Variovorax terrae: one gene and its partner. The protein of the gene in region 1 binds, or shares a complex with, the protein of each later gene. Links are inferred from orthologs where the notes say so. Each region holds a gene or a part of one and is shown in the gene's direction. Other genes may lie near its edges. The genes, in order: cgtA and ybiB.

Region 1 (6,041 bases):
TGGAGGAGTTGACGGCCAAGGCAGGTAACACAAGTAAGTGCGGGGATTATAGGAAGGCCGCGCGGACCTTCCGGCGGCGCCTGGAACCGGCTGGGCGCGGGCGATGTTAGTGGATGCAAACCGTGCTATAATCTTTGGCTCTGTGGAAATCCGTCCGCAGAACTCATTCGAGAGGTCAACATGTACGCGGTCATAAAAACCGGCGGCAAACAATACCGTGTTGCTGCTGGCGAGAAAATTAAAGTAGAACAGATTGCTGCGGACGTAGGCCAGGAAATCGTGATCGACCAGGTTCTGGCTGTCGGAAACGGCACCGAGCTCAAGGTCGGCACCCCCCTGGTGTCCGGCGCAACTGTGAAAGCCACTGTGGTGGCGCACGGCAAGCACGACAAGGTTCGCATCTTCAAGATGCGCCGTCGCAAGCACTATCAGAAACGCCAGGGGCATCGTCAGCAGTTCACCGAGCTGCAGATCGCTTCTATTGCTGCATAAGGAGCAACGGAAATGGCACAGAAAAAAGGCGGCGGCTCTACGCGAAACGGGCGCGATTCCAAGCCCAAGATGCTCGGCGTGAAGGCTTTCGGCGGTGAACTGATCAGCGCCGGCTCCATCATCGTGCGCCAGCGCGGTACCAAGTTCCATCCCGGCACCAATGTCGGCGTGGGCAAGGACCACACCCTGTTCGCCCTGGTGGACGGCCACGTGTCGTTCGCCGTGAAGGGTGAGCAGAACAAGCACCTGGTCAGCGTGACCCCGGCATAAGGCATCAGGCTTTCCGGCACGAAAGCCCTGCGTCGACGCGCAGGGCTTTTTTGTTTCATGCCCCCTAAAATCATCGCATCATGAAATTCGTAGACGAAGCCTTCATCGACATCGCGGCTGGCGACGGCGGGAACGGCTGCGTCTCGTTCCGCCACGAGAAGTACAAGGAATTCGGCGGCCCCAACGGCGGCGACGGCGGCCGGGGCGGCCATGTGTTCGCCGTGGCGGATTCCAATCTCAACACCCTGGTGGACTTCCGCTTCTCGCGCCGCCACGAGGCCAAGCGCGGCCAGCACGGCATGGGCTCCGACATGTTCGGCGCCGCCGGCGACGACATCACGCTCAAGATGCCGGTGGGCACCATCATCACCGACGCCGAAACCGGCGAGGTGCTGTACGAGCTGCTCACGCCGGGCGAGGTGATCACCATCGCCAAGGGCGGCGACGGCGGCTTCGGCAACCTGCGCTTCAAGAGCGCCATCAACCGCGCGCCGCGCCAGAAGACGCCGGGCTGGCCCGGCGAGAAGAAGAGCCTCAAGCTCGAACTCAAGGTGCTGGCCGACGTCGGCCTGCTGGGCCTGCCCAATGCCGGCAAGTCCACCTTCATCACCGCGGTCTCCAACGCCCGCCCGCGCATCGCCGACTACCCGTTCACCACGCTGCACCCCAACCTGGGCGTGGTGCGCGTCGGCCCCGAGCAGAGCTTCGTGGTGGCCGACCTGCCGGGCCTGATCGAGGGCGCGGCCGAGGGCGCCGGCCTGGGCCACCTGTTCCTTCGCCATCTGCAGCGCACCCGGCTGCTGCTGCACATCGTGGATATCGCTCCGTTCGACGAGGGCGCCGACCCCGTGGCACAGGCCAAGGGGATCGTCAACGAGCTCAAGAAATACGACGCCGCGCTGTACGACAAGCCGCGCTGGCTGGTGCTCAACAAGCTCGACATGGTGCCTGCCGACGAGCGCGCCGCGCGCGTCAAGGACTTCGTCAAGCGCTTCAAGTGGAAGGGCCCGGTGTTCGAGATCTCGGCCCTCACGCGCGAGGGCTGCGAGCCGCTGGTGCAGGCGATCTACCAGCATGTGAAGGCGCAGCAGGTGGCCGAGCAGCCGCCGGTGGAGATCGATCCACGCTTCACGGGCGATCCGGCGCCGTGACCGGTTGCTATCAAAACAATAGCTGACAACGTCCACTGCACCTGGACATCAAGCCAAAATGATTGAAAAAACAGCTTCCACCGTGCTGCGCGATGCCCGCCGCATCGTGGTCAAGGTCGGCTCCAGCCTGGTGACCAACGAAGGCCGCGGCCTGGACGAGTCCGCCATCGGCGAATGGTGCCGCCAGCTGGCGTGGCTGGCCGGGCAGGGGCGCGAGGTCGTCATGGTGTCCAGCGGGGCCATCGCCGAAGGCATGAAGCGCCTGGGCTGGAGCGCGCGGCCGCATGAAGTCCATGAGCTGCAGGCCGCCGCCGCCGTGGGCCAGATGGGGCTGGCGCAGATGTATGAAACCAAGCTGCGCGAGAACGGCCTGGGCAGCGCGCAGGTGCTGCTCACGCACGCCGACCTGGCCGACCGCGAGCGCTACCTCAATGCGCGCTCCACGCTGCTCACGCTGCTGCGCCTGCATGTGGTGCCGGTGATCAACGAGAACGACACGGTGGTCAACGACGAGATCAAGTTCGGCGACAACGACACCCTGGGCGCACTGGTGGCCAACCTCGTGGAGGCCGATGCGCTGGTCATCCTGACCGACCAGAAGGGCCTGTACACCGCCGATCCGCGCAAGGACCCGGCGGCCACCTTCGTGCACGAAGCCAAGGCCGGCGACCCGGCGCTGGAGGCCATGGCCGGCGGCGCGGGCTCGAGCCTGGGCAAGGGCGGCATGATCACCAAGATCCTGGCCGCCAAGCGGGCCGCGGGCTCGGGCGCCTCCACCGTGATTGCCTGGGGCCGCGAGCGCGACGCGCTGGTGCGCCTCGCGCGCGGCGAGGCCATCGGCACCCTGCTGGTGGCCCAGACCCAGAAGACGCAGGCGCGCAAGCAATGGATGGCCGACCACCTGCAGCTGCGCGGCGCGGTGACGGTGGATGCCGGCGCCGTGGTCAAGCTGCGCGACGAGGGCAAGAGCCTGCTGCCGATCGGCATGACGGCGGTGGAAGGCGATTTCTCGCGCGGCGAGGTGATCGCGGTGCGGGATGCGCAGGGCACCGAGATCGCGCGCGGGCTGGCCAACTACGCCAGCGCCGAAGCGCGCCTGCTGTGCCGCAAGCCGTCCGGCGAATTCGAGGCGCTGCTGGGCTATGCCGCTGAGCCCGAGATGGTGCACCGGGACAACCTGGTGCTGACCCGCTGACCCCCGGCGCCGATCAGCCGCGCTTCTGTTCGTTCTGGTTGCGCAGGTCGCGCAGGATGTGCTGCACGCTGGGCGGCGGCGCATTCTCCGCGCACACGCCCTGGCGGGCCAGCTCCAGCGCATAGCGGGGGCGGACCGCCTTGTACATCGACTGCCACTCGGGGGCGCTCACGGGCGTCCAGCCGCTGCCCTCGTTGTAGCGCGCGTAGGTCTTGAACTCCCCGGTGGCGCAGCGGATGCCCTCGTACATCGTGTTGGTGGCGCCGCCGCTCTTGCTGCGCGCCACCACCACATAGCGCACCACGCCATCGCCGCCGATGCGAATGGTGCCGGCATCGACGCCGAACGCCAGCGAGGAGGAGGCGCTGACCTCGAACGGCACCAGGCGCGACAGCTCGAAGGCCGGTGGAGGCGGCGCGTCGTTTTCGCGCCAGTCGGGGTTGTCGGCAGCCAGCTGGGCGAAGGCCCCGCCGGCCGCCAGCGCCAGCAGAGCTGGCGCCAGATCACGAAACCGCATGGTTGTTGTCCTGGGGAGCCGCAGCACTGGTCTGCGGATCGGGTTCAAAGGTCGCGCCGGGCGGCAGCTCGAAGCCAGCGCCGGGCAGGGGATCGGGCGGCACGTCGTGCGCCTCGTGTTCGCGCGAGCGCATGCCGCTGCGCAGGTAGCGGTTGCGGTGGTCGTGGCGCGGCAGGTAGCGGGCCAGCTCGGTCAGCGCCATCTCGTAGACACCGCGCTTGAACTCCACCACCACGTCCAGCGGCACCCAGTAGTCGTTCCAGCGCCAGGCATCGAACTCGGGGTGGTTGGTGGCGCGCAGGTTCAGGTCCCAGTCATGGCCCACCAGCTGCAGCAGATACCAAATCTGTTTCTGGCCCTTGTAGTGGCCGCGCGCGTCGCGGCGGATGTACCGGTCGGGCACTTCGTAGCGCAACCAGTCGCGGGTGCGGGCGACCACGCGCACATGCTGCGGCATGAGCCCCACTTCTTCATGAAGTTCGCGGAACATCGCCTGCTCCGGGGTCTCGCCCCGGTCTATGCCACCCTGCGGAAACTGCCAGCTGTGGGTGCGGATTCGCTTGCCCCAGAACACCTGGTTTTTCTGGTTGAGCAGGATGATGCCGACGTTCGGCCGAAAGCCGTCCCGGTCAAGCATAATCAAACCCCAAATTTTTAAACTGAGTTCATTATGCACGCCACTGCGCGGGCGGCAAGGGGCTTGGTACCTATTCATTATTTCCGCCCGATGAAAGCCTCCCAGTTCTTCATTTCCACTCTCAAGGAAGCGCCCGCCGATGCCGAAGTGGTGAGCCACAAGCTCATGACGCGCGCTGGCATGATCAAGAAGCTGGGGGCCGGCATCTACAGCTACATGCCGATGGGCCTGCGGGTCATCCGCAAGGTCGAGGCCATCGTGCGCGAGGAGATGAACCGGGCCGGCGCCGTCGAGTGCACCATGCCGGTGATCCAGCCGGCCGAGCTGTGGCAGGAGACCGGCCGCTTCGACAAGATGGGCCCGGAGCTGCTGCGCATCAAGGACCGGCATGAGCGCAGCTTCATCGTGCAGCCGACCAGCGAGGAAGTGGTCACTGACATCGCGCGCCAGGAACTGCGCAGCTACAAGCAGCTGCCGAAGAACCTGTACCAGATCCAGACCAAGTTCCGCGACGAGCGCCGGCCGCGCTTTGGCCTGATGCGCGGGCGCGAGTTCATCATGAAGGATGCCTACAGCTTCGACCGCGACATGGCCGGGGCCAAGGCCAGCTACCAGGTCATGGCCGCGGCCTACCGCCGCATCTTCGACCGCTTCGGCTTGTCGTACCGCGCCGTGGCCGCCGACAGCGGGGCCATCGGCGGCGACCTGAGCGAGGAGTTCCAGGTGATCGCTGCCACGGGCGAGGACGCCATCGTCTACTGCCCGAGCAGCAGCTATGCCGCCAACATGGAAAAGGCCGAGGCGCTGGCGCCCGCCGGGCCGCGTCCGGCGCCGGGGCAGGCCCTCGTGAAGACGCCGACGCCGGGCAAGAGCACCTGCGCCGACGTGGCCGAGCTGCTCGGCCTGCCGCTGCAGCGCACCGTCAAATCGCTGGTGCTGGCGACCGACACGCTGAACGAGGCCGGTGAAGTGGCCAGGACTCAGGTCTGGCTGTTGCTGCTGCGCGGCGACCATGACATGAACGAGGTCAAGGTCGGCAAGGTGCCGGGGCTGGAAGGCTTCCGCTTCGCCACCGTCGCCGAGATCGAGAGCCATTTCGGCTGCAAGCCGGGCTACCTCGGCCCGATCGGCCTCAAGCAGCCCGTGAAGATCGTGGCCGACCGCGACGTCGCCGTCATGGCCGACTGGATCTGCGGCGCCAACGAGATCGATTTCCACCTCACCGGCGTCAACTGGGGCCGCGACGTGGCCGAACCCGACCTTGTGGCCGACCTGCGCAACGTGGTGGCGGGCGATGCCTCGCCCGACGGCCAGGGCGTGCTCGCCATCGAGCGCGGCATCGAGGTCGGCCATGTGTTCTACCTCGGCACCAAGTACAGCCAGGCCATGAACGCCACCTTCCTGGACGAGAACGGCAAGCCCCAGTTCATGGAAATGGGCTGCTACGGCATCGGCATCACGCGCCTGCCCGCGGCCGCCATCGAGCAGAGCCACGACGAGCGCGGCATCGTCTGGCCCGACGCCATCGCGCCGTTCACCGTGGTGATCTGCCCGATCGGCATGGACCGCAGCGCCGAGGTGAAGGCCGCTGCCGAGGCGCTGCATGACGATCTGGCCGCGGCCGGCGTGGATGTGCTGCTGGACGACCGCGGCGAGCGCCCCGGCGCCATGTTTGCCGACTGGGAGCTGATCGGCGTGCCGCACCGCGTGGTGATTTCCGATCGCGGCCTCAAGGAAGGCCAGCTCGAGTACCAGCACCGCCGCGACACCGCTGCCACC
Region 2 (10,022 bases), on another replicon or contig:
TGGGCAGGCTCGTCAACATCGCCGGGCGCCAGCGCATGCTGTCGCAGCGCATGGCCAAGTTCTACATGGCCGGCGCGATGCAGGTCGAGCCCCAGCTCGCGGCCGCCGAGCTGGCCAAGGCGCGCAGCGAATTCCTCACGGCCATGCAGACCCTGCGCAGCGCGCCCGAGGCCACCGCAAGGATCCGCGACGAACTCGCCCTGGCCGACGGCCAGTGGGTGTTCTTCGACCTCGCGCTGCAGCGCCCGCAGGCCAGCACGGTGCACGCCAGGGCGCTGTCGGACGTGTTCGTGTCGAGCGAGAACCTGCTCACCATCATGGACCGCGTCACCGGTCTGTACGCCAACCTGAAAGCCTGAGGTTCCATCATGAGCGACTGGAAAGCCATCTGCCGCATCGACGACATCCCCCGGCTCGGCTCGCGCCGCGTGTCGCGCCCGCACGGGCTGGACGTGGCCGTGTTCCGCAGCGAGCAGGACGAGATCTTCGCGCTGCTCGACCGCTGCCCGCACAAGGGCGGCCCGCTGTCGCAGGGCATCGTGTTCGGCACCAGCGTGGCCTGCCCGCTGCACAACTGGACCATCGGCCTGGCCGACGGCTGCGCCCGCGCGCCCGACGAGGGCTGCACGCCCCGCTTCAGCGTGAAGGTGGAAGCGGGCCTGGTGCACCTGGACGCGCACGAGCTGCAGACGGTGGGCACCGGGCTGGCGCGTCCCACCGCCGGGCCGGCCCACCATCCGGCCGCCGCCTGAGCCATGACGGGGTGGGCGCGATGACGGAGACTCGATCGACCTGTCCCTATTGCGGTGTGGGCTGCGGACTCGCCTGCGGCGGTCCGCTTTGCGGAATCCGTGAAACGCCGCAGCCCCGAGGATGGGCGCGATGACGGAGACTCGATCGACCTGCCCTTACTGCGGCGTGGGCTGCGGCGTCATTATCGAAAGCGAGGGCCCGCAGATCACCGGCGTGCGCGGCGACCCCGACCACCCCGCCAACTTCGGCCGGCTGTGCACCAAGGGCTCGACCCTGCACCTCACGGCCAGCGCCGCCGTGACGCGGCAGACGCGCCTGCTGCAGCCGATGCGGCGGGCCGGGCGCGGCGAAGCGCCGGTGCCCGTCTCATGGGACGCGGCCCTCGACCACGCCGCCGGCAAGTTTGCGCAGCTGATCCATGACCACGGCCCCGATGCCGTCGGCTTCTACATCTCGGGCCAGCTGCTGACCGAGGACTACTACGTCTTCAACAAACTCGCCAAGGGCCTGGTCGGCACCAACAACGTCGACACCAACTCGCGCCTGTGCATGAGCAGCGCGGTCGCCGGCTACAAGCAGACGCTGGGCGCCGATGCGCCGCCCGCCTGCTACGACGACGTGAGCCACGCGCAATGCCTGTTCATCGCGGGCAGCAACGCGGCCTGGGCCCACCCCATCCTGTTTCGCCGCATCGAGGAGGCGCGCGCCGCCAACCCGGCGCTGAAGATCATCGTGGCCGACCCGCGCCGCACCGGCACCGCCGAGATCGCCGACCTGTTCCTGCCGCTACAGCCCGGCACCGACGTGATGCTGTTCAACGGCCTGCTGCACATCATGCTGTGGGAAGGTTGGACGCAGCCCGGCTACATCGCGGCCCACACCTCGGGTTTCGACGAACTCAAGGCCCTGGTGCGCGACTGCACGCCCGACCTCGTGGCGCAGACCTGCGGCATCGCCAGGCAGGACCTGTTCACGGCGGCCCAGTGGTTCGCCACCTCGGCGGCCACCCTGAGCCTGTACTGCCAGGGCCTGAACCAGTCGAGCAGCGGCACCGCCAAGAACACGGCGCTGATCAACCTGCACCTGGCCACCGGCCAGATCGGCAAGCCCGGCGCCGGGCCGTTCTCGCTGACCGGCCAGCCCAATGCGATGGGCGGGCGCGAGGTCGGCGGGCTGGCCAACCTGCTCAGCGCGCATCGCGAGCTCGCCAACCCGCAGCACCGCGCCGAAGTGGCCGCGCTCTGGGGCCTGCCCTCGGTGCCCGAAAAACCCGGCAAGCCGGCCGTGGAGATGTTCCAGGCCGCGGCCGACGGCGAGATCAAGGCGCTGTGGATAGCCTGCACCAACCCCGCGCAGTCCATGCCTGACCAGGCCATGGTGCGCCGGGCGCTCGAGCGCGCCGAGTTCGTCGTGGTGCAGGAAGCCTTCGCTACCACGGCCAGCTGCGCCCATGCCGACCTGCTGCTGCCCGCCACCACCTGGGGCGAGAAGACCGGCACCGTGACCAACAGCGAGCGCCGCATCAGCCGCGTGCGGCCCGCCGTTCCCGGCCCGGGCCAGACGCGGCACGATTGGGCCATCGCCGTCGATTTCGCGCACCGGCTCGAACAGCGGCTGCGCCCGGGCCAGCCCACGCTGTTCCCGTACCCGCTGGCCGACGCGGGCGTGGAGGCGATCTGGAATGAGCACCGCGAGTCCACCCGCGGCCGCGACCTCGACATCACCGGCATGAGCTACGCCGCGCTCGACGAGCGGCCGCTGCAGTGGCCAATGCGCTCGGGCGACACCCAGGGCCGGGCCCGGCTCTACGAGGACGGCCGCTTCCCCACCGCCGACGGCCGCGCGCGCTTCGTCGCCAACGCCTACCGGCCGGTGGCGGAGCCGCGCGAGTCGCGCTACCCGTTCGCGCTGACCACCGGGCGGCTGCGCGACCAGTGGCACGGCATGAGCCGCACCGGCACGCTGGGCCGCCTGTTCGGCCATGTGGCGGAACCCGCCGTGCAGCTGCACCCGCAGGACATGGCGCGGCGCCAGCTGCGCGACGGCGACCTCGTGCACGTGACCAGCAAGCGCGGCTCCATCGTGCTGCCGGCGCAGGCCAGCGCCGAGGTCGGCCTGAGCCAGGCCTTCATCGCCATGCACTGGGGCGAGGAGTTCCTGAGCGGCGTCAGCAGCACCGGCAAGCCGCTGGCGGGCGTGAACGCGCTCACCACCTCGGCCGCCTGCCCCGATTCGAAACAGCCCGAACTCAAGCATGCGGCCGTCAAGATCCTGAAGGCCGAGCTGCCCTGGTCGCTGCTCGCCATGGCCTGGCTGCCGGGCGAGCAGGTGCTCGCCGCGCAGACCGGGCTGCGGCGAATGATGGCGCTGTTCCCCTTCGCCGCCTGCGTGCCGTTCTCCAGCCAGGTGCCGCTGTCGCAGCAGGCCAGCGCGCGCCATGGCCTGCTGTTCCGGGGGGCCGCCTTCGAGGCGCCGCCGGCCGAGGTGCTCGCCCAACTGGAGCAATGGCTCGGCCTGGACCGGGCCGACACCCTGCGCTACGCGGACGCACGCCGCGCCCAGCGCCGCGCGGCCCGCCTCGCGCGCCACGGCGACGCCGTGACGCTGGACGGCTTCCTGCTGGCCGGCGACACCTCGGCCGAGGCCTGGATCCGCGCCGTGCTGCAGGACGGCCTGCCCGCGCAGGCCTATGGCCGCCTGCTGCTGGCGCCGGGCGCCAGGCCGCCGGTGGCCGTGGTCTCGCGCGGCAAGCCGGTGTGCACCTGCCTCAACGTCACCGACGTGGCGATCCGCGCGCAGCTCGCCGGCTGCGCGGGCAGCGAGGGCGAACGGCTCGCCGCGCTGCAGGGCGCGCTGCGCTGCGGCACCCAGTGCGGCTCCTGCGTGCCGGAGCTGCGGCGCCTGGTGCGCGACACCGAGGCCGCGCCGGCCTGAGCCCGCGTCATTCGCCATATAGCCCGAAGTCATCAGGCATCGCAGACAATCGACGGCACCCATGGGAATCAGCCAGTACATCAAGGAAATCGGCCGCGGCAAGCAGGGCGCGCGATCGCTCACGCGCGCGCAGGCGGCCGACCTGTTCGGCCAGGTGCTGGACGGCACGGTGACCGACCTCGAAGTCGGCGGCTTCTGCCTGGCCATGCGCATCAAGGGCGAAACACCCGAGGAGATGGCGGGCTTCCTCGATGCCACCTACACCCGCCTGAACCGGCTGCCCGCCAGCGACCGCCCGCTGGTGGTGCTGCCCAGCTACAACGGTGCGCGCAAGCTGCCGGTGCTGACGCCGCTGCTGGCCCTGCTGCTGGCGCGCGAGGGCCTGCCGGTGCTGGTGCACGGCACGGCCACCGAGTCGAGCCGGGTTTTTGCCTCCGATGTGCTGGAGGTCCTTGGCGTGCGGTCATTGTTAGCTATCAATAAGATAGCAAACAGCACCGTGGCCCATGCCCCGACCGAGCTGCTGAGCCCCGGCCTCAAGCGCCTGCTCGACGTGCGCCGCGTGGTGGGCCTGCGCAACCCGGCGCACAGCCTCGTCAAGCTCATGAACCCGAGCAAGGGCACGGCGCTGGTGGTGAGCAGCTACACCCATCCCGAGTACGCCCTCTCCATGGCCGCCACCTTCGAGCTCATGGGCGCGAATGCCCTGCTGCTGCGCGGCACCGAGGGCGAGGTAGTGGCCGATGCGCGCCGCACGCCGCAGATGCAGGGCTTCATCGCGGGCCGTCCCGTGCTGCTGCAGGAGGGCGTGAAAGGCACGCTGCCCAGCGTGCCCGACCTGCCGCGGGACATCGATGCCGCCAGCACCGCGGCCTACACCCAATCCGTGCTGGCCGGCGCCAGCCCGCTGCCGGCCTCGATCGCGCAGCAGGTGGAACACATCTTGCACTTGGTCTCACAGCTATGAACACAGGCAAAGTCACTCTCGTCGGCGCGGGCCCTGGCGACCCCGAACTGCTCACGCTCAAGGCCGTGAAGGCGATCCAGGCCGCCAGCGTGCTGCTGGTGGACGACCTCGTGAGCGACGCCATCGTGGCCTACGCAGCGCCCAGCGCGCGCATCGTGCACGTGGGCAAGCGCGGCGGCTGCAAGAGCACGCCGCAGGCCTTCATCGAGAAGCTCATGGTGATGGCCGCGCGCGAGGGCGAGAACGTGGTGCGCCTCAAGGGCGGCGACCCGTTCATCTTCGGGCGCGGCGGCGAGGAGGTCGAGCACCTGCGCGCGGCCGGCGTCGAGGTGGAGGTCGTCAACGGCATCACCGCCGGGCTGGCCGCCGTCACCAGCCTGGGCCTGCCGCTCACGCACCGCGACCACGCCCACGGCGTCGTGTTCGTCACCGGCCACGCGCGCCCTGGCGAGGCCGGCATCGACTGGGCGCAGCTCGCGGCCACGGCGCGCGACGCGCGCCTGACCCTGGTGATCTACATGGGCGTGGCCGGCGCCACCGAGATCGAGCGCGAGCTGCTGCGCGGCCTGCCGGCCTCGACGCCGGTGGCCATCATCCAGAACGCCACGCTGGCCAGCCAGCGCCACGCGGTGGCCACGCTGGGGCGGCTGCAGGCGACCCTCACCGCTGAAGGGCTGGCCAGCCCCTCGGTCATCGTCGTGGGCGACGTGGTGCGGGGCGCCCAGGCGGCCGGCCTGCCCGCGCTCGAGCGGGCCGCCTGAACCAAACCCCACTGGGCGTGCGCCGATAATCGGCGGCATGGGTCATTCGCGCACTGCCAAAGCCGAGAGTCACGAGCGCATCGTGAAGGTCGCTTCCGAGCGCTTCCGCGAGCGCGGGGTCGATGGCATCGGCATGGCCGACCTGATGAAGGAGGCCGGCCTGACCCACGGCGGCTTCTACAAGCACTTCAACTCGCGCGCCGAACTGGTGGCCGAGGCCATCGAGCGCGCCCTGCGCGACGGCAGCGCGGTGGCCGACAGCATCGCGGCCGACCCGAAGGCGAGCCTTGGCTGGCTGATTGACGGCTACCTGAGCCTCACGCACCGCGACAACATCGCCGCGAGCTGCGCCGTCACCACGCTGGCCGGCGACGTGGTGCGCAGCGGCGAGCGCGCCCGCTCGGCCTATGCCGCGCAGGTCAACCGCTATGCCGAGCTCATCGGCAAGCTCATCACCACGCTGCCCGCCGAAGAAAAGCGCGCGCCGGCCCTGGCGGCGCTGGCCACCCTGGTGGGCGCCACCGCCATGGCCCGCGCCGTCAGCGATGAGAAGCTGTCCCGGGAAATCCTGCGGGCGGCGGCGGCCGACCTGAAAGCCCGGCTGGGCTGAGCCCGGCCCCCCGCGCTCCACCCATACCCCACCGGCGCCCCTGCGACAGGAGCGCCACCCAGCCCCGGCGCGCCCATGTTGACGATCTGGATGTCAATCGCTATCCTCTTACCATTATGGATGTTGATTGACATCCATAATCACGCCCCTCCCGGAAAGGACATCGAGCATGCAACGCTTTCTTGCGCTACGTTTCCTGGCAGCCGCAGCCACCCTTGCACTGGCCGCGGGCTGCGCCACCCCGGTTTCTTCCCCGACAGGCTCCTCCACAGAAAGGCACACCACCATGACTCTCGACCAAACCAAGCAGGCCCTGCTGGGCGACTGGGTGAGCATCGCGCCCGAGATCCGCCCGAGCGCCACCAAGAACCCGGATGGCACGCTCAAGCCGTTCTACCTGCAGCGCCGCTTCCGCTACCTCGACGGCGACCGCTTCGAGCTGTCCATCGTCAACTCCGCCGACCCCTACGGCAAGGTCCCCCTGGCGCGCATCGACCTGCGCGGCCACATGGGCTGGCGCGGCGAGCACCCGATCGCCGCCGGCGCCCAGAAGGTGGATTTCGTCGCCGACGAAGCCTACGAAGTCACCCCGCTGCTGCAGGGCTTCGCCGACCTGCTCAACAAGGTGGCCGGCCCGGGCTACGACGCCTGGCAGGTCGGGGCGAAGCAGAGCATCTTCGGCAAGAACTTCGCGCCGTTCGGCTTGGTCGCAGGCCGCCACTTCATGGAGTACGACCTCGTCTACTTCAGCCATGGCCTGCTGTTCTGGGGCGCGCGCAACGTGGACGGCCGGGGCTTCGACACCGAAGACAACCGCCCCACCAACCTGCAGATTCCGCTGGCCAGGCCCTGAGCACCCGTACGCCCAGCGACGGGCCTGCGACGGCGCAGGCCCTTCCCTTTCCCCTTGACCCACCACGCCCCCGAGCCGGATGCCGTCCGGCCCGGATCGGCGCGCGCGGCCGCAGCAACCAAGGGTTTTCCCTATTTATGCCAAATAAAACATATTCATAAACTATTGTTCATGTCCATGAACGAAGTCAAGAGCGCCAAACGGGTGCTGGAGATCCTCCAGTTCTTCGCGGCCTCCCAGGCGCCGGCCAGTCTGTCGCAGATCTCGGCCGCGCTGGGGTTTCCCAAATCGAGCTGCCTGGCCCTGCTGGACACGCTCGAAGCCGAGGGCTATGCCTACCAGGCCAGCGGGCGCTACTACCTCACCCGGCGCTGGCTCAACGAGGCCGAGCTGGTGGCCGCGCACGACCAGGTCGCCGCCCGGATCCGGCCCGTGCTGGAGCAGTTGCGGGCCCAGCTGCAGGAAACGCTGATCCTGGCCCAGCGCTCGGGCGACCGCGTCATGTACCTGGACGTGGCCGAGGCCGACCGGACCGTGCGCTTCGCCGCCCATGTCGGACAGACCAAGCCCCTGCATGCCTCCGCGTCAGGGCGGGCGCTCCTGGGCCTGATGCCGCTGCCCGAGCGGACCCGCCTGGTCGACCGGCTGCGGCTGGAGGCCTACACCGGCACCACCGTGATCGACCGGGCCTCGCTGCTCGAAGTCATCGAGCAGGGCAACCGGCGCGGCTGGCACGCCAACCTGGCCGAGCACCAGGCCGACACGCTGTCGGTCGCGGCGCCCCTGGTGCTGCACGGCATGGCGTTCTCGCTCGTCGTCGGCGCGCCCATGGGCCGGTCGGGCGAACGTGTCGACGAGATCGGCCAGGCGCTCGCGGCCGCGAGCCGCAGCCTGGCCCAGAGCATCGAGCCCCCCAGAACCACCCCATCCACCAAGGAGTAGCCCGATGTCGGGACTGTATTTCGAAGAGTTTTCCCCTGGCCAGCAGTTCAACCACGACTGGACCCGCACGGTCACCGAGATGGACAACGTGATGTTCAGCTCGCTGACCATGAACGTGCAGCCGCTGCACCTGGACGCGCATTTCGCCGCCAAGACGGAGTTCGGCAAGCCCCTGGTCAACAGCCTGTTCACCCTGGGGCTGATGATCGGCATGACCGTCAACGACACCACGCTCGGAACCACCGTCGCCAACCTGGGCATGACCGATGTGGCGTTTCCCAAGCCCGTCTTCGCCGGCGACACCATCCACGTGCAGACCCGCGTGCTCTCGGTGCGCGAGAGCCAGTCGCGCCCGCGCGCCGGCATCGTGGAGTTCGAGCATTTCGCCCTGAACCAGCGCGACGAGGTGGTGGCCCGCTGCAAGCGCTCCGCGCTGATGCACAAGCGCCCGGCCTGAGGGAGCGCCCCGCATGACCCGTACCTTCCTGTTCGTGCCCGGCGACTCGCAGCGCAAGTTCGAGCGCGCGATCACCACCGCCGCCGACGCCCTGATCCTCGATCTTGAAGACTCTGTCGCCCCGGCCCGCAAGCCGGCCGCGCGCCCCCTCGTGCGCCAGATGCTGGCGCAGGTGCCCGCCACCCAGCAGGCCTGGGTGCGCGTGAACGCGCTGGACAGCGGCCACCTGCTGCAGGACCTCGCCGCGGTGATGCCGGCGCGGCCCTACGGCATCGTCCTGCCCAAATGCCAGGGGCGCGAGGCCCTGCTCCAGGCCGCGCACTACCTCGATGCCTTCGAGGCGCAGGCCGGCCTGCCCCAGGACAGCACGCGCATCCTGGCCATCGTCACGGAAACCGCGCAATCGATCTTCGGGCTCGGCAGCTACGCCCATGTGACGCCTCGCCTGTGGGGCCTCTCCTGGGGCGCGGAAGACCTGGCCGCCGACGTCGGCTCGCTGGGCAACCGGCACCAGGGCCGCTACACCGAGCCCTACCGGCTCGCGCGCTCGCTGTGCCTCTACGCCGCCGCGGCAGCGGGCGTGCGGGCCATCGACACCGTCTGCGTCGAGCTGGACGAGCCCACGGTGCTGGCCGACGAGGCGCAGGAGGCCTGCCGCGACGGCTTCGCCGGCAAGCTCGCGATCCACCCCCGGCATGTCGAGGCCATCAACGCGGCCTTCACGCCCGATGAAAGCCAGCTGGCCTGGGCCGCCAGGGTGCTCGAGGCCTTCGAGCGCAATCCGGATGCGGGCACCTTCAACCTGGACGGCAAGATGATCGACCAGCCCCATCTTCGCCTGGCGCGCCGGCTCATGGGGAGGGCCTGAGCGATGGCCGGTGCACTGGACAAAGTGCGGATCCTTGACCTGACCGGCGTCGGCATGGGGCCGATGGCCACGCAGATGTTGGGCGACATGGGCGCCGACGTGATCAAGGTGGAATCCGCCGCCGGGGACGTGTTCCGCCACGTCACGCCGCAGCGCCACGCGAAGATGAGCCACGCGCATCTCAACTTCAACCGCAACAAGCGCAGCGCCGTCATCGACGCGAAGACCGCCGAGGGCCGCCAGCAGCTGCTGGCGCTGCTGGAGGACACCGACGTCCTCGTCTCCAACATGCGCGCGCCGGCCATGCGCCGGCTCGGGCTGGACTACGCCTCGCTGGAGCAGCGCTTTCCGAGGCTGATCTACTGCGCCTGCTATGGCTACTCCGAGAGCGGCCCCTACGCGGGCCGGCCGGCGATCGACGACACCATCCAGGCCGTGTCGGGCCTGGCCTGGCTGCAGGGCGGCGCGGGCGCGGGTGCGGGTGCGCCGGAGTACGTGAAGTCGGTGGTGGCCGACAAGGTGGTCGGGCTCTACGTGGCCCAGGCGGTGGCCAGCGCGCTCTATGCGCGCGAGCGCAGCGGTGTCGGCCAGGCCATCGAGGTGCCGATGTTCGAATGCATGGTGGCCTTCATGGCGCTCGAGCACCTGGCCGGGCTGACCTACGTGCCGCCCGAAGGCAACGCGGGCTACGCGCGCCTGCTCAACGACTACCGGCGGCCATTCCGCACCCAGGACAGCTACATGAGCGTGGTGCCCTACACCGACGCGCAGTGGCAGCGCTTCTTCGCGCTGGTGGGCCATCCGGAGATGGCGCAGGACCCCCGCTACCAGACGCTCAACAGCCGCAGCCGGCATTTCCCGGAGCTCTACCGCTTCG

The links.
Region 2: the proteins of cgtA (region 1) and ybiB are in contact, whole or in part, in a crystal structure (PDB 8BFT), measured with the Escherichia coli proteins. The link is inferred for Variovorax terrae from one-to-one orthologs.

The regions. Positions count from the first base shown.
Region 1 is NZ_JALGBI010000002.1:476,204-482,244, forward strand. Bases 1-2,877 are described here. They hold cgtA (Obg family GTPase CgtA), read left to right. Parts: upstream 1-842; coding sequence 843-1,913; downstream 1,914-2,877. Other genes in these bases: rplU (50S ribosomal protein L21), read left to right, coding at 181-492; rpmA (50S ribosomal protein L27), read left to right, coding at 505-762; proB (glutamate 5-kinase), read left to right, coding at 1,972-2,877. Outside these bases: more of proB, read left to right, coding at 2,878-3,108; MMF98_RS17730 (CNP1-like family protein), read right to left, coding at 3,122-3,625; MMF98_RS17735 (RNA pyrophosphohydrolase), read right to left, coding at 3,612-4,262; MMF98_RS17740 (proline--tRNA ligase), read left to right, coding at 4,353-6,041. UniProt on the Escherichia coli protein: An essential GTPase which binds GTP, GDP and possibly (p)ppGpp with moderate affinity, with high nucleotide exchange rates and a fairly low GTP hydrolysis rate.
Region 2 is NZ_JALGBI010000001.1:989,311-999,332, reverse strand. The notes cover bases 2,916-5,701. They hold ybiB (DNA-binding protein YbiB), read left to right. Parts: upstream 2,916-3,748; coding sequence 3,749-4,654; downstream 4,655-5,701. Other genes in these bases: MMF98_RS04665 (TetR/AcrR family transcriptional regulator), read left to right, coding at 5,498-5,701; cobA (uroporphyrinogen-III C-methyltransferase), read left to right, coding at 4,651-5,415; MMF98_RS04680 (nitrate reductase), read left to right, coding at 2,916-3,687. Also shown: MMF98_RS04690 (type IV pili methyl-accepting chemotaxis transducer N-terminal domain-containing protein), read left to right, coding at 1-359; nitrite reductase small subunit NirD, read left to right, coding at 369-752; more of MMF98_RS04680, read left to right, coding at 883-2,915; more of MMF98_RS04665, read left to right, coding at 5,702-6,025; MMF98_RS04660 (hypothetical protein), read left to right, coding at 6,312-6,878; MMF98_RS04655 (IclR family transcriptional regulator), read left to right, coding at 7,050-7,820; MMF98_RS04650 (MaoC family dehydratase), read left to right, coding at 7,825-8,277; MMF98_RS04645 (HpcH/HpaI aldolase/citrate lyase family protein), read left to right, coding at 8,291-9,145; MMF98_RS04640 (CaiB/BaiF CoA transferase family protein), read left to right, coding at 9,149-10,022.